DNA from 3 places in the Kitasatospora sp. NPDC033851 genome. Region 2 is predicted to be linked to each of the others. Evidence: riboswitches for the same ligand, from Rfam matches in the RefSeq annotation. Region 2 holds a riboswitch; each other region holds the start of a gene.
What was found. Region 2 has a riboswitch for cyclic di-AMP ahead of ACZ51D_RS39090 (transglycosylase family protein). Riboswitches for the same ligand answer to the same signal wherever they lie in the genome.

Region 1: another riboswitch for cyclic di-AMP. It lies ahead of ACZ51D_RS13205 (glycoside hydrolase family 16 protein); the one in region 2 lies ahead of ACZ51D_RS39090 (transglycosylase family protein).
Region 3: another riboswitch for cyclic di-AMP. It lies ahead of ACZ51D_RS32345 (M23 family metallopeptidase); the one in region 2 lies ahead of ACZ51D_RS39090 (transglycosylase family protein).

What each region holds. Positions count from the first base shown of each region.
Region 1 is NZ_JBVIRL010000005.1:329,438-336,290, reverse strand. It holds gene ACZ51D_RS13215 (IclR family transcriptional regulator) at 1-734, shown strand, start outside; gene ACZ51D_RS13210 (hypothetical protein) at 1,051-1,629, shown strand; gene ACZ51D_RS13205 (glycoside hydrolase family 16 protein) at 1,705-2,985, opposite strand; cyclic di-AMP (ydaO/yuaA leader) riboswitch at 2,987-3,152, opposite strand; gene ACZ51D_RS13200 (phenolic acid decarboxylase) at 3,759-4,088, shown strand; gene ACZ51D_RS13195 (alpha/beta hydrolase) at 4,156-5,298, opposite strand; gene ACZ51D_RS13190 (TetR family transcriptional regulator) at 5,597-6,217, opposite strand; gene ACZ51D_RS13185 (SDR family NAD(P)-dependent oxidoreductase) at 6,355-6,853, shown strand, end outside.
Region 2 is NZ_JBVIRL010000037.1:40,760-47,612, forward strand. It holds gene ACZ51D_RS39075 (glycoside hydrolase family 13 protein) at 1-876, shown strand, start outside; gene ACZ51D_RS39080 (LacI family DNA-binding transcriptional regulator) at 902-1,921, shown strand; gene ACZ51D_RS39085 (hypothetical protein) at 1,994-2,194, opposite strand; gene ACZ51D_RS39090 (transglycosylase family protein) at 2,416-3,714, opposite strand; cyclic di-AMP (ydaO/yuaA leader) riboswitch at 3,722-3,890, opposite strand; gene ACZ51D_RS39095 (sirohydrochlorin chelatase family protein) at 4,388-5,347, opposite strand; gene ACZ51D_RS39100 (DUF397 domain-containing protein) at 5,905-6,177, shown strand; partial or broken gene ACZ51D_RS39105 (ATP-binding protein) at 6,605-6,853, opposite strand, start outside.
Region 3 is NZ_JBVIRL010000021.1:103,947-110,799, forward strand. It holds gene ACZ51D_RS32325 (sugar kinase) at 1-774, shown strand, start outside; gene ACZ51D_RS32330 (IclR family transcriptional regulator) at 806-1,555, shown strand; gene ACZ51D_RS32335 (RidA family protein) at 1,614-2,024, shown strand; gene ACZ51D_RS32340 (DUF2470 domain-containing protein) at 2,147-2,866, shown strand; gene ACZ51D_RS32345 (M23 family metallopeptidase) at 3,168-4,160, opposite strand; cyclic di-AMP (ydaO/yuaA leader) riboswitch at 4,163-4,343, opposite strand; gene ACZ51D_RS32350 (DHA2 family efflux MFS transporter permease subunit) at 4,656-6,191, shown strand; gene purB (adenylosuccinate lyase) at 6,199-6,853, opposite strand, start outside.

The DNA.
Region 1 (6,853 bases), on a different contig from region 2:
CCGTCGAGCGCGCCTTCCAACTCCTGGAGGCGCTGGCCGACGCCGGCGGCGTGGCCACGCTCAGCGAGCTCTCCACCAGTTCCGGCCTCCCGATGCCGACCATCCACCGACTGGTTCGTACCCTCGTCCAGCAGGGCTATGTCCGCCAGGACACCGCGCGCCGCTACACCCTCGGCCCCCGGCTGATCCGCCTCGGCGAGACGGCCGGGCGGCTGCTCGGCAGCTGGGCCCGCCCCTACCTGGCCGAGCTCATGGAGGCCACCGGCGAGACCGCGAACCTGGCGGTACTGGAGGGCGGCGAGGTGGTGTACGTCGGGCAGGTGCAGTCGCGGCGCTCGATGCGGATGTTCACCGAGGTCGGGCGGCGGGTGCAGCCGCACTGCACCGGCGTCGGCAAGGCACTGCTCGCCCAGCTGCCCGAGGACGAGGCGCGCGCCGTCCTCGGCCCCAACCCGCTGCCGGCCCACACCGAGTACACGGTCACCGACCCGCAGGAGCTGCTGCACCAGCTCGCCGAGGCGCGCGAGCGCGGCTACGTGGTCGACGACCAGGAGCAGGAGATCGGCGTCCGCTGCATCGCGCTCGCCGTCCCCGGCGCGCCGACGCCCACCGCGCTCTCGGTCTCCGGGCCGGAGGCCCGCATCCGGGCCCTGGAGGAGCAGGCCGGGGCCGCCTCGCTGGTACCGGTGATGCGCCAGATCGCCGGCCGGCTGGGGCAGGTCCTCGCCCCCTGAGGGCCACCAGCCTGACGCCTCGTCACCCCCCCTTCCGACACGGGCCGCCGGGCCGACACCGCACGTCCTCCGTTCGAGCGGACGGCGGCGGGGCGGGTCGGGATGCGCCCCGGTCGCGGCGACAGCTCGGCCACCCTGGTGCGGACGCGGCCCGCGACGGTGCGGGCGGCCGAAGCACGAGGGCACGGTGAGCGGCATGGAGCAGCAGGACGTACGGGGCGTCGTAGGAGGTGGCTCGGGATCGCGCGGCAGCACTGGGTCTTGCGGTGACACGGGATCGCACGGCAGCACGAGGGGCAGGAGGTACGGCGGGGCCGTGCTGGTCGCGGCCGTCGTGGCGGGCTGCACGGTGGCGGTGCCGGCCACCAGCCCGTCCTGGGCGCTGCGTCGGCCGGAGCCCCGTCCGGCGGTGGAGGTCGTCGCGCCGGGCGCGCCGACCGCGTCCGCCGTCCCCGAGGTGTCCACCCTGCCCGCCGTGGTCGCCGCGCCGTCCGACTCCGACCTGGAGGTGGTCCGGATCGACCCGGACCCGGCGGCGCCGCCCGGCGGCACCACGACCGTCCACGGCTTCGTCGCCAACAGGGGCCCGGACGCCACCGCCTCCCCGTTCACGGTCGTGGTCACCCTGCCGAAGGGCGTCACCCCCGAGGGGCCCTACTACCCCGACAACTGCGAGGTGCTGCAGAACGGCCACCGGGTGCGCTGCGTCTTCGGGCCCGGGCTGCCGCCGCTGCGCACCGCGACCGCCCTCGTCCCGGTCCGTCTGGACCCCGACCTGCCCCTGGGAAAACTGAGCGGCGGCTGGGTCGCGGTGCGCAGCGCGGACGACCGGGACGAGAGCAACAACCGGCAGCCGTTCGACATCACGGTGGTCGAGACGGCTGCCGGTTCCTGAGCACGTCGTCCCACCGGGCGCCGGGCGCCGGCGAGCGGCTGCCGGCTTGCGGCGACCGGTGAGACGTCCTACCGGTTAGCGGTAGACGCGGACGTAGTCGGCGGCCATGGTGATCGGAGCGGTCCCCTGTGGCGCGGGGTGGTACTGCCCCGCGCACACCGAGAGGTTGAGGATCAGGTACGCCGACCAGTTGGCGCCGACGCCCTTGCCGTCCGAGAAGACCTTGACGCCGTTGACGTACCAGTCCACCGAGTTCGCGCCGTAGTAGGTGCCGATGGTCACCCACTGGTCCTTCGCGATGGCGCTCGCGTCGGTGTAGTACTTCGGGTTGCCGGGGTTGACGTGGTTGGTCAGCTCCAGCAGGTTCGGGTTGTCGGGGTGGTACTCGAAGGAGTCGATCTCCCCGTTGCCGTTCTTCCAGGTCCACAGGGCCGGCCAGGCGCCGGTGCCCGCGGGCAGCTTGACCCGGGTCTCGGCGTAGTCGCCGGTCTTGACCTGGAAGCCCTCGCTGGAGCCCTCGGTGGTCAGGAAGCCGGTGTTCCAGGACTGCTTGCCGTTCTCCAGGGCCGGGCCGCCGGGGGCGGCGGTGAAGGTGGCGACCCCGTTGGCGACGCTGACGTTGTTCTTGTTCAGCCAGTCCAGCTTGTTGTCGTCCGGGTTGTGGTTCCCGTACTTGTACGAGGTGCTCTTGTCGCCGACCCAGCGCTGGCCCCAGGAGATCGAGCCGTTGAACTCGTCCGACCAGGTCAGCGACTTGCCGACGACCGGGGAGGACGGCGCGGGGGCGGTCGGGCTGGCCGTGGCGCTCGGGGTCGGCGTGGAGGTCGGGGTCGGCGTGGAGGTCGGCGCCGGGGTGGCGGTGGCCGTCGGGGCCGGGGCCGGGGTGGCGGTGGCCGAGACCATCAGCTGCTGCGAGGGCAGGTTGTGCCAGACGCCGCCGAGGTCCTGCCAGAAGCCGAACTGGGTGTACGTCCCGGCGGGCAGGGTGCGCGCGCCGCTGGTGAAGTTCACGCCGCTCGGGCAGATCTGCACGTTGGAGGCGTTGCCGGGGAAGTCGAGGTTGGTGCCGCGCGCGTCCCGCACGCCCACGCCGACGGTCTTCGCGGTGAAGCAGGCCGAGGAGTGCAGGCCGAGCGAGGCGGTGCCGGCCTTGCCCGCGACCATGGTGGCGGGGGCGAGCCGGTCCTGGGTGACGGTCGGCGCGGTGGCGGCCTGGGCACTGCTCACGGACGGCAGTCCGAACAGGCCGGCGCCGCTGATGGCGAGCGCCCCCGTGGCGGCGAAGGCGGCGTTGCGGCCGCGGCGGGAGGGGCGGGCGCGGCGCGGCGTGGCGCGCCGGACAGCAGGCTGGGGCATGAGCGGACCTCTGCGACGCCTGCGAGGTTAGCTGTCGGGTTCGGGCTGCAGTTGGCCCGGCCGCCTGTGGAACGGCTTCACCCCTAGCCACGACCCGTACGCGTGAGCGCGCGGGCCGGGCGCCGACCTTGGTTCCCCCGCTCCCGTCCGCGTGGTGCTCGGTGACCCGCCGACGGGTGGACGGGACTCGGCGTCCCGGCGGCGGGGTCCGCGAGGGCGGACGACCGTTGCAGGCTAGGCAGGCTGTGCGTGAACGGACAACTCCGTCGGTCCGGTTGTCGCGCAGCTCACAGTGGTGTCGATCAACAACGCTGTGCGGCGGCCGAGTTGATCAATCCCCCGGCCCGGCCGGATGCCCGTCCTGGTTCCTGGCCGGGTGCCCGTCCGGGTGCTCGGCCGAAGGCCTGGCGGGATGGTCAGCCGAGCCAGGCGTCGACCTGGCTCTCGGCCTCCGGCGCCCAGGCCAGCTCCAGGCGGTCGAGGCCGCTCAGCAGCCGGGTGCCGCCGACCGTCGCGATGCCGGTGGTGTGGACGGGCGTGGTGGGGGTGCGTCTCGCTGGGGTGAGTCTCGCAGGGGTGCGTTTTATGGGCGGACGGTAGGACCGGAGCGCGGCGGGTGTCCATGTGCCGGTCGCACCCCCCGGCGGGCGGCGCGGTGGCGATCCGTACCGTGGCAAAGATCTGACCGACTGCACCCGGTCGGATAAATTGGAGGCCTGACATTTCCGCAGTGCACAAGAGCACCAAAGCCCGAAACGAGGAGCCGCCCCACCATGATCGCGTCCCTGCCCGCCTTCGCCGGCCGCACCTACGTCTTCCGGGCCGACAACGGCGCGGCCTTCCGCAACACCTACTCGGCCGACGGCACGCGGCTGCGCTGGGAGGGCCTCGGCGAGTCCGCGGGCCAGTGGGAGGACGTGCGGCTGCACGTCGCCGAGGTCGCACCGGAGATCTACTTCGTCAGCTGGACGGAGCAGAGCGGGATCACCGTCAGCCATGTGATGGACCTGAACAAGCTGACGGTGCGGGCCTTCTGGACCTTCGAGGGCGAGGGCGGCCGGGTCGGCCAGCTGCACACCGGTTCGCTGGAGCGGGTGGCCTGAGACCTGTGACGGCCGGACCCCCGACCCGCGGCTGGGCCCCGGGGTCCGGCCGATAAGCGGCCGGTCGTCAGGCGGTCGGGTTCGGCACCGCAAGGTGCTGGGACAGCCACTCCAGCGAGGACGGCAGCAGCGCGCTCCAGGTCTCGAAGTTGTGGCCGCCGTTCTCGAGCATGCTGTACGAGACCTTCATCGGGCTCCGCGCCGCCTCGACGAAGGCCTCGGTCTCCCGCCGGTAGTCGCCGTCGCCCTTCTTGGTGCCCGCCAGCAGCACGGACACGTTGGGCTGCGGCAGGTTCTTCAGCCGCCACATCAGGTTGGCCTCGTCGCGGCGCTGCTTGCTGCCGCCGAACAGGTCACCGGTGGTCGGGTCGTCGGCGGCGTCGTAGTAGGCCGAGAGCGCGACGGCGGTCGGGAACACGTCGGGGTGGCGCATGGCCAGCTTGAGCGCGCAGTAGCCGCCGGTCGAGTTGCCCATGAAGGCCCAGGCCTGCGGGTCGGACGAGACCCGGAAGCTGGCCTGGATCGCCGAGGGCACGTCCTTGGTGAAGTACGTGTCGGACTGCGGGCCGTTCGGGATGTCCTCGCACTCGGTGTCCTGCGGCAGCGCGGGCGAGGGGCGCATCAGGATCAGGACGGTCGGCTGCATCCGGCCCTCCTGCAGCAGCTTGAGCGCCGCGCCCGGGTAGTTGAAGCGGGTGATCAGGTTCTCGGCGATTCCTGGGAACCCGGTGCTGACGATCACGGCCGGGAACTTCCTCTGCGCGTACTCCGGCTGGAAGTACTGCGGGGGCAGGTAGACGTAGCTCTCGGTGGACAGCCGGCTGACCGCACCGTCGATCCGGACCTTGCGGATCTCGCCCGACTGGCTGGGCTCGCGGCCCACCGCACCGCCGCCCTTGACCGAGGCGTGGCCGATCGTCTCCACCAGGAGGCGACCGGAGGCGTCCGCCTTGTTGTGGATCACCACCGGGCCGGTGTCACCGGTGCCCAGCAGGTCGTCCCAACTGCTGTAGAAGGCGAAGTAGTTGTTCGCCACCAGGCCGAGCGCCGCGAGCACCGCGAACTGGGTGGCGAGCAGCGTGCCGATCCGGCCGAGCACCGCCTGCCAGGTCGTCCTGGCCATCCTGGGCCACAGCCAGACCGTGCCCCCCATCACCACGACGGCGATCAATACGGTCAGCGCCAGCACCTTGTGGCTCGTCAGACCCATGTCCTACTTGCTCCCACGCCTCGAACTCCGGACCCCTCCGCTGGGGACATCCGAGGAGGTCACCCCGGCTCCCCTGCCAGGGCGCAATGATCAACCCTAGCGCCAGCTGGGAGAACGCTGATGGCGGGCTGGGAGGTCGCGGGGAACGGCCGACGGCTTTCAACCGACAGAGTTCAGATGACAGATTTCGAAATCTGTCATCTGACATCTGAACCCTGAACCCTGTCAGCTGCTCGCCGTCACCCGCCAACCGCCGGGCGCGGCAGCCACCACGCCCCACGCCCGACGCACCCCCGGCTCAGGACACCCGCTCCCAGAGCCGCAGCCCCGCCGTGAGCTCGCGCATGCAGCGGGCGCCCAGGTCGCGCGGGGAGCCCGGGCCGACGGCGGGGGCGTCGGAGGAGGCCCACTGCTCCAGGGCCACCCGGATCGCCGCTGTCGCGGCGGCGGCGGCCAGCCGGATCTCCAGCGGATCGGTGCCCTCCGGGCAGCGGTCGGCGAGGACCGCGCGCAGCCGCACCTCCGAGTCGGCGTGGACGCGCTGCCAGGCACCTTCCAGGCTCGGGTCGCGCAGCAGGCTGCGGGTCCACTGCATCATCTCGGCACCCGCCTCGTCGGCCGGCGTCAGCGACGCGACCGCCGCGCTCTCCAGCGCCTCGCGCAGCGGCAGGTCGGCCGAGCTCTCGGCGAACCGGTCGACCCACTGCCGTCCGCCCGCCGCGAGCAGCGGGGCGACGGCATCCTCCTTGACGGAGAAGTACCGGTAGAAGGTGCGCAGCGAGATGCCTGTGGCGAGGGCGATCTCCTCGGCGGTGGTGGCCTCCGCCCCCTTTTCGGCGAAGAGCGCGGCGGCAGCGCGGGCGATCTCCAGCCGGGTGGCGTCACGGCGGCGCTGGTTCAGGGTCGGGCGTCCGGTCACGGGGTCAGCCTACGCGGATGGGTGCCATTCTGGCGCGTCATGCCGAGATGACTCACCAAGCCTCATTGGCACAACATGCCACTTGGGCGTACCGTGCCTCTTGAGGTCGAGAGACCACGAACGAACGGAGTACCACCATGGAGCGCTTCAGCGGACGGAACGTCCTGATCACCGGCGGCGGCTCGGGCATCGGCCGGGCGACCGTGCACCGGATCCTCGCCGAGGGCGGCAAGGTCGTCGCCGTCGACGTCAACGAGGACGGCCTGAAGAAGACCCTGGACCGCGCGACCGCCGACGGCACCGCGGACCGCCTGACCATCCGGGTCCTGGACATCTCCGACGAGGCCGCCGTCGTCGCGGGCGTCGCCGAGGCGATCGCCGACCTGGGCGGCCTGGACGTCCTGGTCAACGCGGCCGGCATCCTCCGTGCCTCGCACACCCACGAGACCACCCTGGAGTTCTGGAACACGCTCCTCGCGGTGAACCTGACCGGCACCTTCCTGATGACCCGCGAGGCGCTCCCCGCACTGCTCGCCGGCGGCAAGGGCGTGGTGGTCAACTTCAGCTCCACCTCCGCGAGCTTCGCCCACCCCTACATGGCCGCGTACGCCGCGACCAAGGGCGGCATCCAGTCGT
Region 2 (6,853 bases):
ATCCTCGACGAGTACCCTGGCGAGCGGATCGGCGTCGCCGAGGCCTGGACCCCCACCGTCCAGCGCACCGCCAACTACGTCCGCCCCGACGAGCTGCACCAGGCCTTCAACTTCCAGTACCTGGGCACCGATTGGGACGCCGCCGCGCTGCGCGAGGTGATCGACGTCTCGCTCGACTCGATGCGCCCGGTCGACGCCCCCACCACCTGGGTGCTGTCCAACCACGACGTCACCCGGCACGCCACCCGCTTCGCCAACGAGCCCGGTCTCGGCACCCAGATCCGCACCGCCGGCGACCGCGAACTCGGCTTGCGCCGCGCCCGCGCCGCCACCCTGCTGATGCTCGCGCTGCCCGGCTCCGCGTACGTCTACCAGGGCGAGGAACTCGGCCTGCCGGACGTCACCGACCTGCCCGACGAGGTGCGCCAGGACCCGTCGTTCTTCCGCCAGGCCGGACAGGACGGCTACCGCGACGGCTGCCGCGTCCCGATCCCCTGGTCCGGCACCGAGGCCCCGTACGGCTTCGGACCGGTGGCCGGCGGGCCGTCCTGGCTGCCCCAGCCGGCCGCCTGGGCCGAGCTGAGCGTCGAGGCGCAGACCGGCGACCCGTCCTCCACCCTGGAGCTCTACCGCGGCGCGCTGGCCGTCCGCCGGGCGCAGGCCGACCTCGGCGCCGGCACCGAGGTCGAGTGGCTGGACGGCCCCGAGGGCACCCTCGCCTTCCGCCGCGGCTCCTTCATCTGCACCGTGAACACCACCGGCGAGCCGGTGCGGATCGCGGCCCCGGGCACACTGCTGCTCGCCTCGGCCGACCTCGTGGTGGACGGCGGCGAGACGGTGCTCGCTCCGGACAGCACCGGCTGGTGGGCGGTCTGACGTGGTTGCAATAGGCTCTGGGACCGTGACTACGGCGCGACTCTCAGACATCGCGGCACAGGCGGGGGTCAGCGAAGCCACCGTCTCCCGCGTGCTCAACGGCAAGGCGAACGTCTCCGCCGCCACCCGGCAGACGGTGCTGGCGGCGCTCGACGTGCTCGGGTACGAGCGGCCGACCCGGCTGCGCCAGCGCAGCGCCGGGCTGATCGGCCTGATCACACCGGAGTTGAGCAACCCGATCTTCCCCGCGCTGGCGCAGGTGATCGAGCAGACGCTCAGCCGGCACGGCTACACGCCGGTGCTGTGCACCCAGACTCCGGGCGGATCCACCGAGGACGAACTGGTGGAGATGCTGGTGGACCGGGGCGTGGCTGGCATCGTCTTCGTCTCCGGGCTGCACGCCGACACCACGGCCGACCACGACCGCTACGCGCGGCTGTCCGGGCGCGGGGTGCCGTTCGTGCTGATCAACGGGTTCAGCGACAAGGTCGACGCGCCGTTCATCTCGCCGGACGACCGGGCCGCGATGTGGATGGCCGTCCAGCACCTGGCCGAACTCGGGCACGAGCGGATCGGGCTGGCCGTCGGGCAGCGCCGGTACGTGCCCGTGCTGCGCAAGATAGAAGGCTTCACGGCGGCGATGCGGGAGGTGCTCGGGCGCACCCAGGAGGAGGCCGAGAACCTCGTCCACCACACGCTGTTCAGCGTGGAGGGCGGACACGCGGCAGCCGGCGCGCTGCTCGACAAGGGCTGCACGGCGATCGTCTGCGGGAGCGACATGATGGCGCTCGGGGCGATCCGGGCGGTGCGCCAGCGCGGGCTGTCGGTGCCGCAGGACGTGTCGGTGGTCGGCTTCGACGACTCGCCGCTGATCGCCTTCACCGAGCCGCCGTTGACCACGATCCGCCAGCCGGTCGAGGCGATGGCCACGGCGGCGGTGGACGCGCTGCTGGAGGAGGTCGGCGGAAACGCGGCCCAGCGCGGCGAGTTCATGTTCCAGCCGGAGCTGGTGATGCGCGGGTCCACCGGGGCCTGCGCGCGCTGAGCGTCGGCCGTAGGGGCAAGGGAAGGGCCCCGGAGGGCAGTTGCTCTCCGGGGCCCTTCGGCGTGCGCCGGGTCAGCCCTCCTGGGCGGTGGGACGGTCGGCGGTGAGGCGTCGGCCGTCGGCCGCGTCGCCGGTACGGGTCTCGGTGCGGCGGCCGCGGGCCAGGTAGTCGCGCAGGACCAGTTCGACGGCGTCCTGCGGGTTCGTGGTACCGGAGAGCATCATCGCGTCGATCGCGAGGTTCGCGTCGATGGTGACGGTGACCTGGGCCATGTGACTCCTCCTCGGGTGCGGAGCAGCAGCTTGCCCGTTGGGGCGGGGTTTCACCACGGGGATACGCCGGAACCCCCGGGGAGGAGCGACCAGACTCTCCCCGGGGGTGGCGGGTGGTCAGCGTTCGGAGGACGACTGACAGCTGACAGATGTTGAAATCTGTTATCTGTTATCTGTTGTCCGTCAGTCGAAATCCGTCGGCTGTCAGCCGTTCGCCGTGCTCAGACCCGGCCGGCGAAGTCCGGGGCCCAGTTGGCGACGGTCTGCTCGCGCACGCCCGAGCTCGGGTTGGCGGCCTCGACGTACTTGCCGCCGCCGACGTAGATCGCGACGTGGTAGACGCCCGAGTCCTGGCCGTTGTTGGACCAGAACAGCAGGTCGCCCGGCTGCAGGCTGTCCAGCGAGACGTGGGTGCTGGCGGCGGCCTGGTCGGCGGCGACGCGCGGGACGGAGATGCCCGCGGCGCGCAGCGCGGCCTGGGTCAGGCCGGAGCAGTCCCAGCCGCCGTTGCCGGTGCCGCCGTAGACGTAGGCCTGGCCGACCTTGGACTCGGCGAAGGCGACCGCGGCGGCCATGCTGCCGGTGGCGGCCTGGGCCGGGGCCTGGGTCTGCGCCTGGGCGGCCGGCTTGGCGGCCGGGGTCTGGGTCTGGGCCGCCGGCTTGGCGTTCACGGCACCGCCGTTCGCGGACTGACCGGACTTCTGCGAGCGGTTGAACCAGGTGAAGTCCGAGCCGGACTTGTCCGAGGAGGCGGACTGGTCGGTGGAGGCCGACTGCTGGGCCTGGCCGCCGTCGCCGAAGGACAGGTGCTGGCCCGGGTAGATGGTGTTCGGACCGTCGGTCAGGGTGCCGCGGTTGAGGTCGTACAGCCGCTGCCAGCCGCCCTGGACGTTGTGCTTGTCGGCGATCGAGGACAGCCAGTCGCCCTCGACCACGGTGTAGTCGCCGCTCTGGGCCTGCTGCTGGTGCTTCTGCGTCCAGTTGCCGGTGGCGGAGTCGGTGGCGGCCTGGGCAGCGTCCTGGGCGGGCGCGGCCGGCTTGGCGGCCGGGGCCTGGGTCTGCGCCGGCTTGGCGGCGGGCTTGGCGACCGGGGCGGCGGGCGCGGCGGGCTTGGCGGCGGTCGAGGTGTCGACGGACGCCGGGGCGCCACCCTTGGTGAGGCCGGCCTGGACCGAGCACACCGGCCAGGCGCCGGGGCCCTGCGAGGCGAGGACCTTCTCGGCGACGGCGATCTGCTGGTCCTTGGTGGCCAGGTCGGCGCGCGCGGCGTAGGCGGTGCCGCCGAAGGCGGACCAGGTGCTCTGGGTGAACTGGAGGCCGCCGTAGAAGCCGTTGCCGGTGTTGATGCTCCAGTTGCCGGTGCTCTCGCACTGGGCGACCTTGTCCCAGGTGGCGACGGAGGCCGCGGAGGCGGTGCCGGAGACGAGGCACGGGACGGTGAGGCCGACGCCCGCGACGCCGATGGCGGCGATCACGCGGCGGGTGCGGCTGGACAGACGGGTGCCGTTGGTGGGCAGCATGAAGACGCGGTCCTCTCCCACGCCTGCGAGGTGAGCTGTCGGATTCGGGCTGGAGTTGCCCGGCCGCGCGTGAGCGCGGCTTCACCCCTAGCCCTGGACGTTCCGGGGAACGGTCCGGGGCGACTTACCTGTGGGTCCCCCGCTCCTGCCGTGGTGCGTTTTCGCGCTTCCAGGACATCCGACGGCAGGACTCGGCGTTGCGGATGAACTGGGTCCGTGTGGCCACGAACGGGGAGCACGTTAAGCAGACTTAAGTTCAAACTGCAAATAGCTGTGACGCGCATCACGGTTTAGTGGGAACTGCCAAAATGTCAGGTAATCATGATCGTAAATGATCGTTTTTCGGCAATGCTGTTGCGGATGCCCACAACTGTCTTCGCCTCAGGAGTGACGTGACGGTGTGTTGAAGCGCGAAGCGGCGCGCCGTCCGAGCCAGGGGGGTGGCCGCGATTCGAGCGCCGGAGAGTGCGCTCACCATTTCCTAGCAAATGGCGCCAGAACGGACATTCCCTTCATTGCTCGCTTAACTCCTGTAACTCCCGTACGGCACAGGAAAGCAGCAGGAGGGGCAGCAGGAGAGGCAACAGGAGGGGCAACGAGAGAGGCAAAGCGAAGGGCCCGGAACGCAAGCCGTTCCGGGCCCTGTGTGCGCGCCGACCGGCGCGTGGTGTCCTTACTGTCCGGCAGGCGCCTCGGCGGCCGCGTGAGCGCGCCGGGCGCCCTCCACGACCCCCTCGGCCTCGGCGGCGGCCGCCGCCTCCGCCTCGGCCTGCGCCAGCTCCTCCGGGGACGGCGTGGGCAGCGCGGCCAGGTAGGTGGAGGCGATCAGCTGGCCGACGGTCGGGTACGCGCCCAGCGGCGCCGCCGACGGGCAGCCGGTCTCCTCGGCGGCCGTGGCGAGCAGCTCGGAGTCGGCCTCCGGCCCGATCACCAGCGGGGCCAGCGCCGGGCGCTGCGAGCCGGACTCCTTGAGGTGGTTGACGGCCGCGGCCACCGAGCCGGGCACGTCGAGCGCGGCGGCGACGACCGGGACGGCCAGTCGGGCGGCCAGCAGTACGCCGGTGATGCCGGCTGCGGCGGCGGCGTCCTCGCCGCCGACGGTGGTCAGGACCACGCCGTCCGCGGCGGTCGCGATGGCGAACAGCCGGGCCCGGTCGGCGCGGGCCAGCCCCGCCTCGGAGAGTCGCACGTGCACGGCCTCGGCGAGCAGCGGGTGCGGGCCCAGCGCGTCGGTGACCGGCGCGCCGTACTCGGCGGCGAGCGCGTGGAGTTCGGCCAGGAAACCGTGCGGACCGGGCACCAGCGGCACCAGGACGGGCGTCGGCAGCCCGGCCTCGGCGGCCATGGCCAGGAGCTCGGCGACGGTGCGGTCCTCGCCGCCGGCGCCCTCGGCGTAGTCGCCGGGGAGGTAGCCGACCGCGGCCTGGACGCCGTTCTGCTCGCTGCGGACGATGGAGAGCAGCTCCTCGACGACCGAGCGGGACTCGGGCCCGGCGGTCGCGGGCACGGCGAGCACCAGGGCCGGCGCGTTGGCCGGGATCGCGGGGCGCTCGGGACGACGGTGGCGCCCCCGCGCACGGGAGCCTGGAGTGCGGACGGGCAGTGGCGCGCCCGGAATGGCTGCGGTGCTCATGCCGGAGATCGTAGGACATCGGCCCGTCCGGCCTGCAGTCGGCTGCCGTACGGGTTTGGCGCGGTCGCGGTGCGGACCCGGTGTGTCCGCCGTGCCGGTCCGGGTGGTTTGCCCACAATCCGGACATTCCTCACCCAACCCCCGTGCGAGCACGGGCCATTGCTTTGACGTGCCCCACGTGGTGCGGCGTTGCGACTGTGGTGCGTGAGATGTCTCACAGTCCGGAGGTCGTCTGACGGAGGGTCACGGCGGCGCGACTCCCGGCATTCGAAGATCAACATTCAGCGGGGAGCCGCTCACGGCGGGTTATCGCGGCTCCGGTGATTCAGTCGACTATGTCCGTTTACGTACCGTCAGGGGAGACCCCGTGAAGAGTTCGGGGCCGCGGGTAAAAGGCCTCGTGCACCTGCAACGTCCCGTGCTGATGCACGTGCACTGCAGCTATCATCGCGTCAAGTGAGGCGTTGTGCCGGGCCGGTACGGGGCCGGTCCGTTCGTTCGGCGGTGCCGGGGGCGCCGCGCTGGACGACAACTCCGGAGCTCTTCGGGAGATTTCTATGCACGACTCGCACGACTCGCAGGACACGCACGGCTCGTACGACACCCACAACGGGATGGCCGCGGCCGATCTCACGGGGGTGGTCTGGCAGAAGAGCCGGCACAGCAACTCCCAGGGCAACTGCGTCGAGTTCGCGGCCCTGCCGGGCGGTGATGTGGCGATGCGCAACTCGCGCTTCCCGGACGGTCCGGCGCTCATCTACACCCGGGCCGAGATCGCCGCCCTGCTGTTGGGGGCCAAGGACGGGGAGTTCGACCACCTGGCGGTCTGACCGGCTGCCGTGCTTCACCATCGGGGGGCCGTCGTGGGTGCCGACACCACGACGGCCTTTGACTTTCCTGCCGTCTTCTCCGCTGTTGCCTTCCCGGCCACCGGCCGGGGCGAACCGCCGACGGGGCCTGGCGGAAGGGCCCGGGGCGTGGTCCTCCCGGGGCTTCCCTCGACCGGCCACTCGGCCGGCTGCCGTACCCGACGTCCTGCCGGACGTCCTGCCCGACGCCCTGCCCAACGTCCGAGCTGGCATGGGAGCGGGCCCTCGGCCCGCTGTTCGACCGGCCACGCGCCGCTCGGCGCTAGGCCGAGCGCCGGTGCCGTCCACCGACGTCGACCGGTCCGCCGAGCGCGTCGAGCGCCGAGCGTGCACCGATCTCCGCGTGCCCGCCGATCTCCGGGTGTCCGTCGAGCGTGCCGCCCGCCGGCTCCGCCTCGAACATGGCCCAGACCACCTTGCCGCTGCCCAGCGGGTGCCAGCCCCAGGAGCGGCTGAAGGACTCCACCAGGTGCAGCCCGCGGCCGGATTCGGCGACGAAGTCCGCTTCCCTGGCCGCCGGGCCGATGCTGCTCGGGTCGCTCACCGCGCAGACCACCTGGGGTGCGCGGTGCACCAGGCTTATTCGGATCGGCAGCCGCCCGTCCGGGGTCGCCCGTGTGGGAAAGTCGTACTCGCC
Region 3 (6,853 bases), on a different contig from region 2:
CTGCTCGCCGACCCGGCCGCCGCCGCACTGCTGGCCGGCGCCCGTCTACTGCACCTGTCCGGCATCACCGCCGCGCTCTCCGACGACTGCCTCGCCCTGCTGCGCGCCCTGTTCGCCGACCGCCGCCCGGACCGGCTGGTCAGCTTCGACCTCAACTGGCGCCCCTCACTCTGGCACGACCGGGACCCGGCCGTACTGCCGCCGCTGCTGGACGCCGCCGACCTGCTGCTGCTCGGCGCCGACGAGGCGCAGGCCGCCTTCGGCACCGGCGACCCCACCGCCCTGCGCCGCCGCTTCCCCTCCCCCGCCACCCTCGTGGTCAAGGACGCCGACCGGCACGTCACCGCCCTGGAGCGGGACGGCACGGCGGTCACCGAGCCGGCCCTCGCCGTCGAGGTGGTCGAGGCCACCGGCGCGGGCGACGCCTTCGCGGCCGGTTACCTGGCCGGCACCGTCCGGGGCCTGGACCAGCGCCGCCGGCTGCGGCTCGGCCACCTGAGCGCCGCCTGCGCGCTGACCGCCCACGGCGACCAGGCCGAGCTGCCGCCCGCCGCCGTCGTGACGGCACTGCTCGACGCCTCCGCCGCCGACTGGGCCGCCACCCGGGTCACCGCGGCCGGCATCACCGGCCCGACCCTGCCCACCGACGGCGCCCACAAGGCCGACCGCCCGCACCCCACCGACCGCCCGCACCCCACCGACGGCGCGCACCCCACCGACGGAGCACCGCCGACCGACCGAACGCCGCCCGCCGGCCGGGCCCGGGCCCGATGAGCAGCCACCCCAGCCCTCGAAGCGGAGCACGATGAGCCAGACCGTCACCCGCGCCCTGCGCATCCTCGCCCAGCTCGGCGAGGGCGAACGCTCCCTCGACCAGCTCGCCGAGGTGCTCGGCGTCCACAAGACGACCGTGCTCCGGCTGCTCCAGAGCCTCGAAGAGGAACGATTCGTCTACCGCGACGCGGCCTACCGCTACCACCTGGGCGCCGGCCTCTTCGCCCTGTCCGGCCTGGCTCTTGAGCAGCGCGGCATTCGCCGGATCGCCGCCCCGCACCTGGCCGAGCTGAACGCCGCCACCGGCCAGACCGTGCACCTGGCCGCGTACGAGGGCGGCGAGGTGGTCTACATCGACAAGTTCGACTCCCGCCATCCGGTGCGGATGTACTCCCGGATCGGCCTGCGCGCCGCCCTGCACAGCGCCGCCGTCTCCAAGGTGCTGCTGGCCGACCTGCCGCTGCCCGAGCGGCGCCGGGTGGTGGCCGGGATCGACTTCGCCCCGCACACCGAACGCACCCTCACCACGCCCGGGGCGCTGCTCGCCGAGCTGGAGAAGGTCGCCGCCCAGGGCTGGGCGCAGGACCACGCCGAGCACGAGGCCTTCATCAACTGCGTGGCCGCACCCGTCCGGGACGCCAGCGGGCGGGTCGTCGCCGCCGCCTCCATCTCCGTCCCGGACGTCGTCCTCCCGTACGAGCAGGTGCTGGACCTCCTCCCGCAGCTGGTCGCCACCGCCCGCGCGGTGTCGGCCGACTGCGGCCTCCCCGGCCACAGTTGACGGATCATCAAGACAGCCCGAAACAGCCGCCGAGAACTCCAAGGAGCAAGGAACCCCCATGTCCTCCGACAAGATCGAGATCCGCACCGACGGGGCCCCCGCCCCCGCCTGGATGTTCTCCCAGGGCGTCCGCAAGGGCCCGATCCTGCAGGTCTCCGGCCAGGGCCCGCAGGATCCCGCGACCGGCGAGTACCTCCACCGCGGCGACGTGAAGGCACAGACGCGGCGCACCCTGGAGAACGTCAAGGCCATCGTCGAGGCCGGTGGCGCCACCATCGAGGACGTGGTGATGTTCCGCGTCTACCTCACCAAGCGCGCGGACTTCCCATTGATGAACGAGGTCTACGCCGAGTTCATCGAGGAGAACGTCAAGCCCGGCGGCGTGAAGCCCTGCCGCACCACCGTCTTCGTCGAGCTGCCGCAGGAGCCGATGCTGGTCGAGATCGACGCCCAGGCCGTCGTCGCCTGACGATCCGGCCGACCCGAGGGCCCGGACGGCACGTCCGGGCCCTCGGCGTTCCCCGAGGCCTGCTTGCCACACTTCGCCAGCAACATTAGGTTAGGCTCACCTAACTATCTGGAGGTCCGTCCATGAGCCTGCCAACCGGCGACACCGAGGTGCCCGAGCCCACCACCGCCGAACGGATCCACAGCCTGCTCAGCACGACCTCCTCGCTCGCCGTCCGCACCCTGGGCGAGCAGCACGACCTGGACGGCCCGGTCTCCGCCCACGGCTCCCGCCTGCGGCTGCGCGCCCCGCTGGACACGCCGCTCACCGTGGCCGCGGCCCACGCCGCCGAGGGCCTCGCCGTCATCCTCGATGTCACCGACGTCGCCCCCGTCGCCGTCCGCGACCGCGTCCGCGCCCGCCTCACCCTGGCCGGCCGGCTGCACCTGGCCCACCTCGCCGACGACGGCCTCAGCGCCCACCTGCGGGTGGACGTCGCCCACGCCGTCCTCGCCACCCCGTACGGCACCGGCGCGGTCACCGCCGCCGACCTCGCCCTCGCCGCCCCCGACCCGATGGCCCGCCACGAGGCCGCAATGCTCACCCACTTCGCCGACGACCACGCCGACGCACTCGAGGTCCTCACCCGCCTGCTCGACCCGGTGCTGCTCGCCCGGAACCCGGACGTCCGCCCGCTCGCCCTGGACCGCCACGGCCTGGTGCTGCGCCTGGACCACCCCGACGGCCACCGCGACGTCCGCCTGGTCTTCCCCGAACCGGCCCGCGACACCGAGGACTTGGGCCACCGGATGCACGACCTGCTGGCCGCCGCCCGGTACGGTCAGCCGGCCCACCGCAGCTGAGTCGCCGGCTCACCGCCCGGCCGCGTCCTCCTCACGTACCGCCCGGACCACCACCGGCGCACCGCGAACGCCACCCCGACCCCGCCCCGACCCCGCCCCGAAAACGAACCGCCGACCCCGAAAACGGCAGCGGCCGGCCCGGCTCGCGAGGAAGTGAATCCCGCGAGCCGGGCCGGCCTGGGCGTGTCCCGCGCCCATGTCCACTGCACGGCGATCACCCGGTCGAGCGGTCACCCGACATGACCATCCCGGAGGATCGATTCGCTCCGCAGCAGCGGTGGTTCCTGAAACCCCGACAGGGTCAGAGCGCGACGCCGTGCGCGCGCAGGTAGGCGACCGGGTCGATGTCCGAGCCGTACTCCGGGCCGGTGCGGATCTCGAAGTGCAGGTGCGGGCCGGTCACGTTGCCGGTGGCGCCGGAGAGGCCGAGCTGCTGGCCGACGGTGACGGTCTGACCGATCTTCACACCGATCACGGAGAGGTGCGCGTACTCGGCGTAGTGGCCGTCGGCGAGCTTGATCTCGACCTCGTTGCCGTAGGCGCCGCCGTTGCCGGCCTTGACCACGACACCGTTGGCGACGGCGCGCAGCGGGGTGCCGGTGGAGGCCACGAAGTCCTGGCCGGTGTGGTGGCCGGAGGCCCACATCGAGCCGGCCACGCCGTAGGCCTCGCCGAGCACCGGGTGGGCCAGCGGCGCGACGAAGCCGGAGGCGGCGGCGACCGGAGCGGCGGTCACGGCCTGGGCCGGAGCGGCGGTCTGAACCTGGGTCTGCACCTGGGCGGCCGGCTTGGCGGCCTCGGTCTTGACCTGGACCTGGGCCTGCGGCTTGGCGGCCGAAGTGGCCTGGGTGACCGGAGCGGCCGGCTTGGCGGGCTTGGCCGGGGCGACGTCCGCGGACGGCGCGGCAGCGTGGCCGGCGATCGCGAACTGCTGGCCCGGGAAGATCAGGTTCGGGTTGGCGCCGACGACCGAGCGGTTCTGCTCGTACAGCGCGTGCCAGCCGCCCTCGACGTGCTTGGCGTCGGCGATCTTGGACAGGGTGTCGCCGCTGACGACGCGGTAGCTCTCGTGCGCGGCGGCCGGAGCGGCCTGGGCCGGCGCGGCCTGAGCCGGCGCGGCGTCGACGGCGGTGGTGGAGGCGGCGGTCTGCGGGGCCGGGGCGACCAGGGCGGTGTGGGCCTGGGCGCTCATCGCGGTGACGAGCGGGAGGGCGAAGGAGACACCGGTGACGGCGGTGGCGATGCCGATGCGGGCGGCGCGGGGCAGGGCGATACGACGAGCCTGAGCAGGCATGGAAGTTTCCTCTCCGACGCCTGCGAGGTGAGCTGTCGGGTTCGGGCTGGAGTTGCCCGGCCGCATGCGCGGCTTCACCCCAAGCCGGCCCTGGACGCCGCGCCCTGAGGCGCGAACTTCCGGTCCGGCGACTTACCTGTGGGTCCCCCGCTCCTGCCGTACAGAGTTCAGTTCGAACCACCGGGAAGCGGCAGGACTCGGCGTTCCACCCGGTGGATCCGTCCGGACTGGCCGGGCGGTCGCTGAACTAAAACCCATCCGTTCGGGTGAAGCAATGTCGATCTCTTGAATCGGCAACCATCCCCCGGGGTGCGGTGACTCTCCGGATGATCCGCTGCACGGTGCGTACGCGATCCATTCACCCCGCGCCACTGATCCACGACCCTGCGCCGACATCGACGGCACTGCGCGGTCGTCCGCTCACGCACCGCACACCACCGACACACCCGCCGGTGACCCTTGTCACGCGGGCCTCACGGGGAGCAGGATCGGGCCGTGGCCACTTCCGAGGCCGGCACCCTGCGCCTGGGCACCGCGCAGGGTCGCTGGGTACTACTGGCGACGGTGCTCGGCTCCAGCATGGCGATGCTGGACGGCACCGTGGTGAACGTCGCCCTGCCCCGCATCGGCGCCGACCTCGGCGCCTCCCTGGCGTCCCTTCAGTGGACGCTGAACGGCTATCTGCTCACCCTGGCAGGCCTGATCCTGCTCGGCGGCGCGCTCGGCGACCGGTACGGAAGGCGCCGGGTCTTCCTCATCGGCGTGGTCTGGTTCGCCGCCGCCTCCGCGGCCTGCGCCGCCGCGCCGAACATCCAGGTGCTGATCGCCGCCCGCGCCGTCCAGGGCATCGGCGGGGCGCTGCTCACCCCCGGCTCGCTCGCCATGCTCCAAGCCGTCTTCGACCCTGACGACCGCTCGGCCGCGGTCGGGCTGTGGTCGGGCCTCGGCGGCGTGTCGGCCGCGGTCGGCCCCTTCCTCGGCGGCTGGCTGGTGGACGGCCCGGGCTGGCGCTGGATCTTCCTGCTGAACCTGCCGCTCGCGGCCGCCGTGATCACGGTCACCACGCGGTACGTGCCGGAGAGCCGGGACGAGAGCGCCACCGGCCGCTTCGACGTGCTCGGCGCGGTGCTCGCCGCGTTCGCCCTCGGCGCGATCACCTACGCGCTGACCGCCGCCGGGGAGGGCGTGTCCGCCGTGGTCTGGGTCAGCGGGTTGATCGGTGTGGTGCTCGGCGTCGCCTTCGTGGCCGTCGAGCGCCGCGCGCCCGATCCGATGCTGCCGCTCGGCCTGTTCTCCTCCCGGCTGTTCACCGCCGTGAACCTGGTCACCCTCTGCGTGTACGCGGCGTTCAGCGGCGTCTTCTTCCTGCTGGTGGTGCAGCTGCAGATCGTCGCCGGGTTCTCGCCGCTGGTCTCGGGCTTCGCGCTGGTGCCGATCACGGTGCTGATGCTGGGGCTGTCGGCGCGCGCCGGGCGCCTCGGCAAGCGGATCGGCCCGCGGATCCCGCTCACCGTCGGCCCGCTGCTGTGCGCCGCCGGGGTGCTGCTGATGCTGCGCATCGGCCCGGGCTCTTCCTACTGGGCGGACGTGCTGCCCGCCGTCACGGTGATGGGCTGCGGCATGACGCTGCTGGTCGCGCCGTTGACGGCCACCGTGCTGGCGGCCGTCGAGGTCCGGCACGCGGGCATCGCGAGCGGGGTGAACAACGCCGCCGCCCGCGCGGCCGGCCTGCTCGCGGTGGCCGCCCTCCCGGCCCTGGCCGGACTGAGCGGCGACGCCTACCGGGTGCCGTCCGCGGTCGACTCCGCCTTCCACACCGCGATGCTGATCTGCGCGGGTCTGCTGGCCGGCGGCGGGCTGATCGCCTTCGCCACCGTCCGGGGCAACGTCCTCGCCCCCGAGGACCACCTGGTGGCCGAGCCGGACTGCGCGTGGACCTGCGGCACCACCCCGCCGCTCGACCCGGGCCACGTCCACACGCACGAGGGCCCCGTCACCGGTCCGGTGGCGGGGCCCTCGCCCGACAGCTGACGAGTGGTCAGAGGATGTCGGCGGGGACGTACTTGGCGGCCTCCGGGTAGGCGGCCGCGACGGCCTCCACCTGACGGACCACCTCGGCGACCTGGGCACCGGCCGCACCGGTGAAGGAGAGCTTGTCGGCCAGCAGCGCGTCCAGCGCGGCCCGGTCCAGCGGGATCCGCTCGTCGGCGGCCAGGCGGTCGAGCAGCTCGTTCTCCCGGGCGCCCGCGCGCATCGCCAGCGCGGAGGCGACGGCGTGCTCCTTGATGACCTCGTGCCCGGTCTCCCGGCCGACGCCCGCGCGCACCGCGCCCATCAGCACCTTGGTGGTGGCGAGGAACGGCAGGTAGCGGTCCAGCTCGGCCTCGACCACGGCGGGGAAGGCGCCGAACTCGTCGAGGACGGTCAGGAAGGTCTCCAGCAGGCCGTCGAAGGCGAAGAAGGCGTCCGGCAGCGCGACCCGGCGCACCACCGAGCAGGAGACGTCGCCCTCGTTCCACTGGTCGCCGGCCAGCTCGCCGGTCATCGAGGCGTAGCCGCGCAGGATGACGGCCAGGCCGTTGACGCGCTCGCAGGAGCGGGTGTTCATCTTGTGCGGCATCGCGGAGGAGCCGACCTGGCCCTCCTTGAAGCCCTCGGTGACGAGCTCGTGGCCGGCCATCAGGCGGATGGTC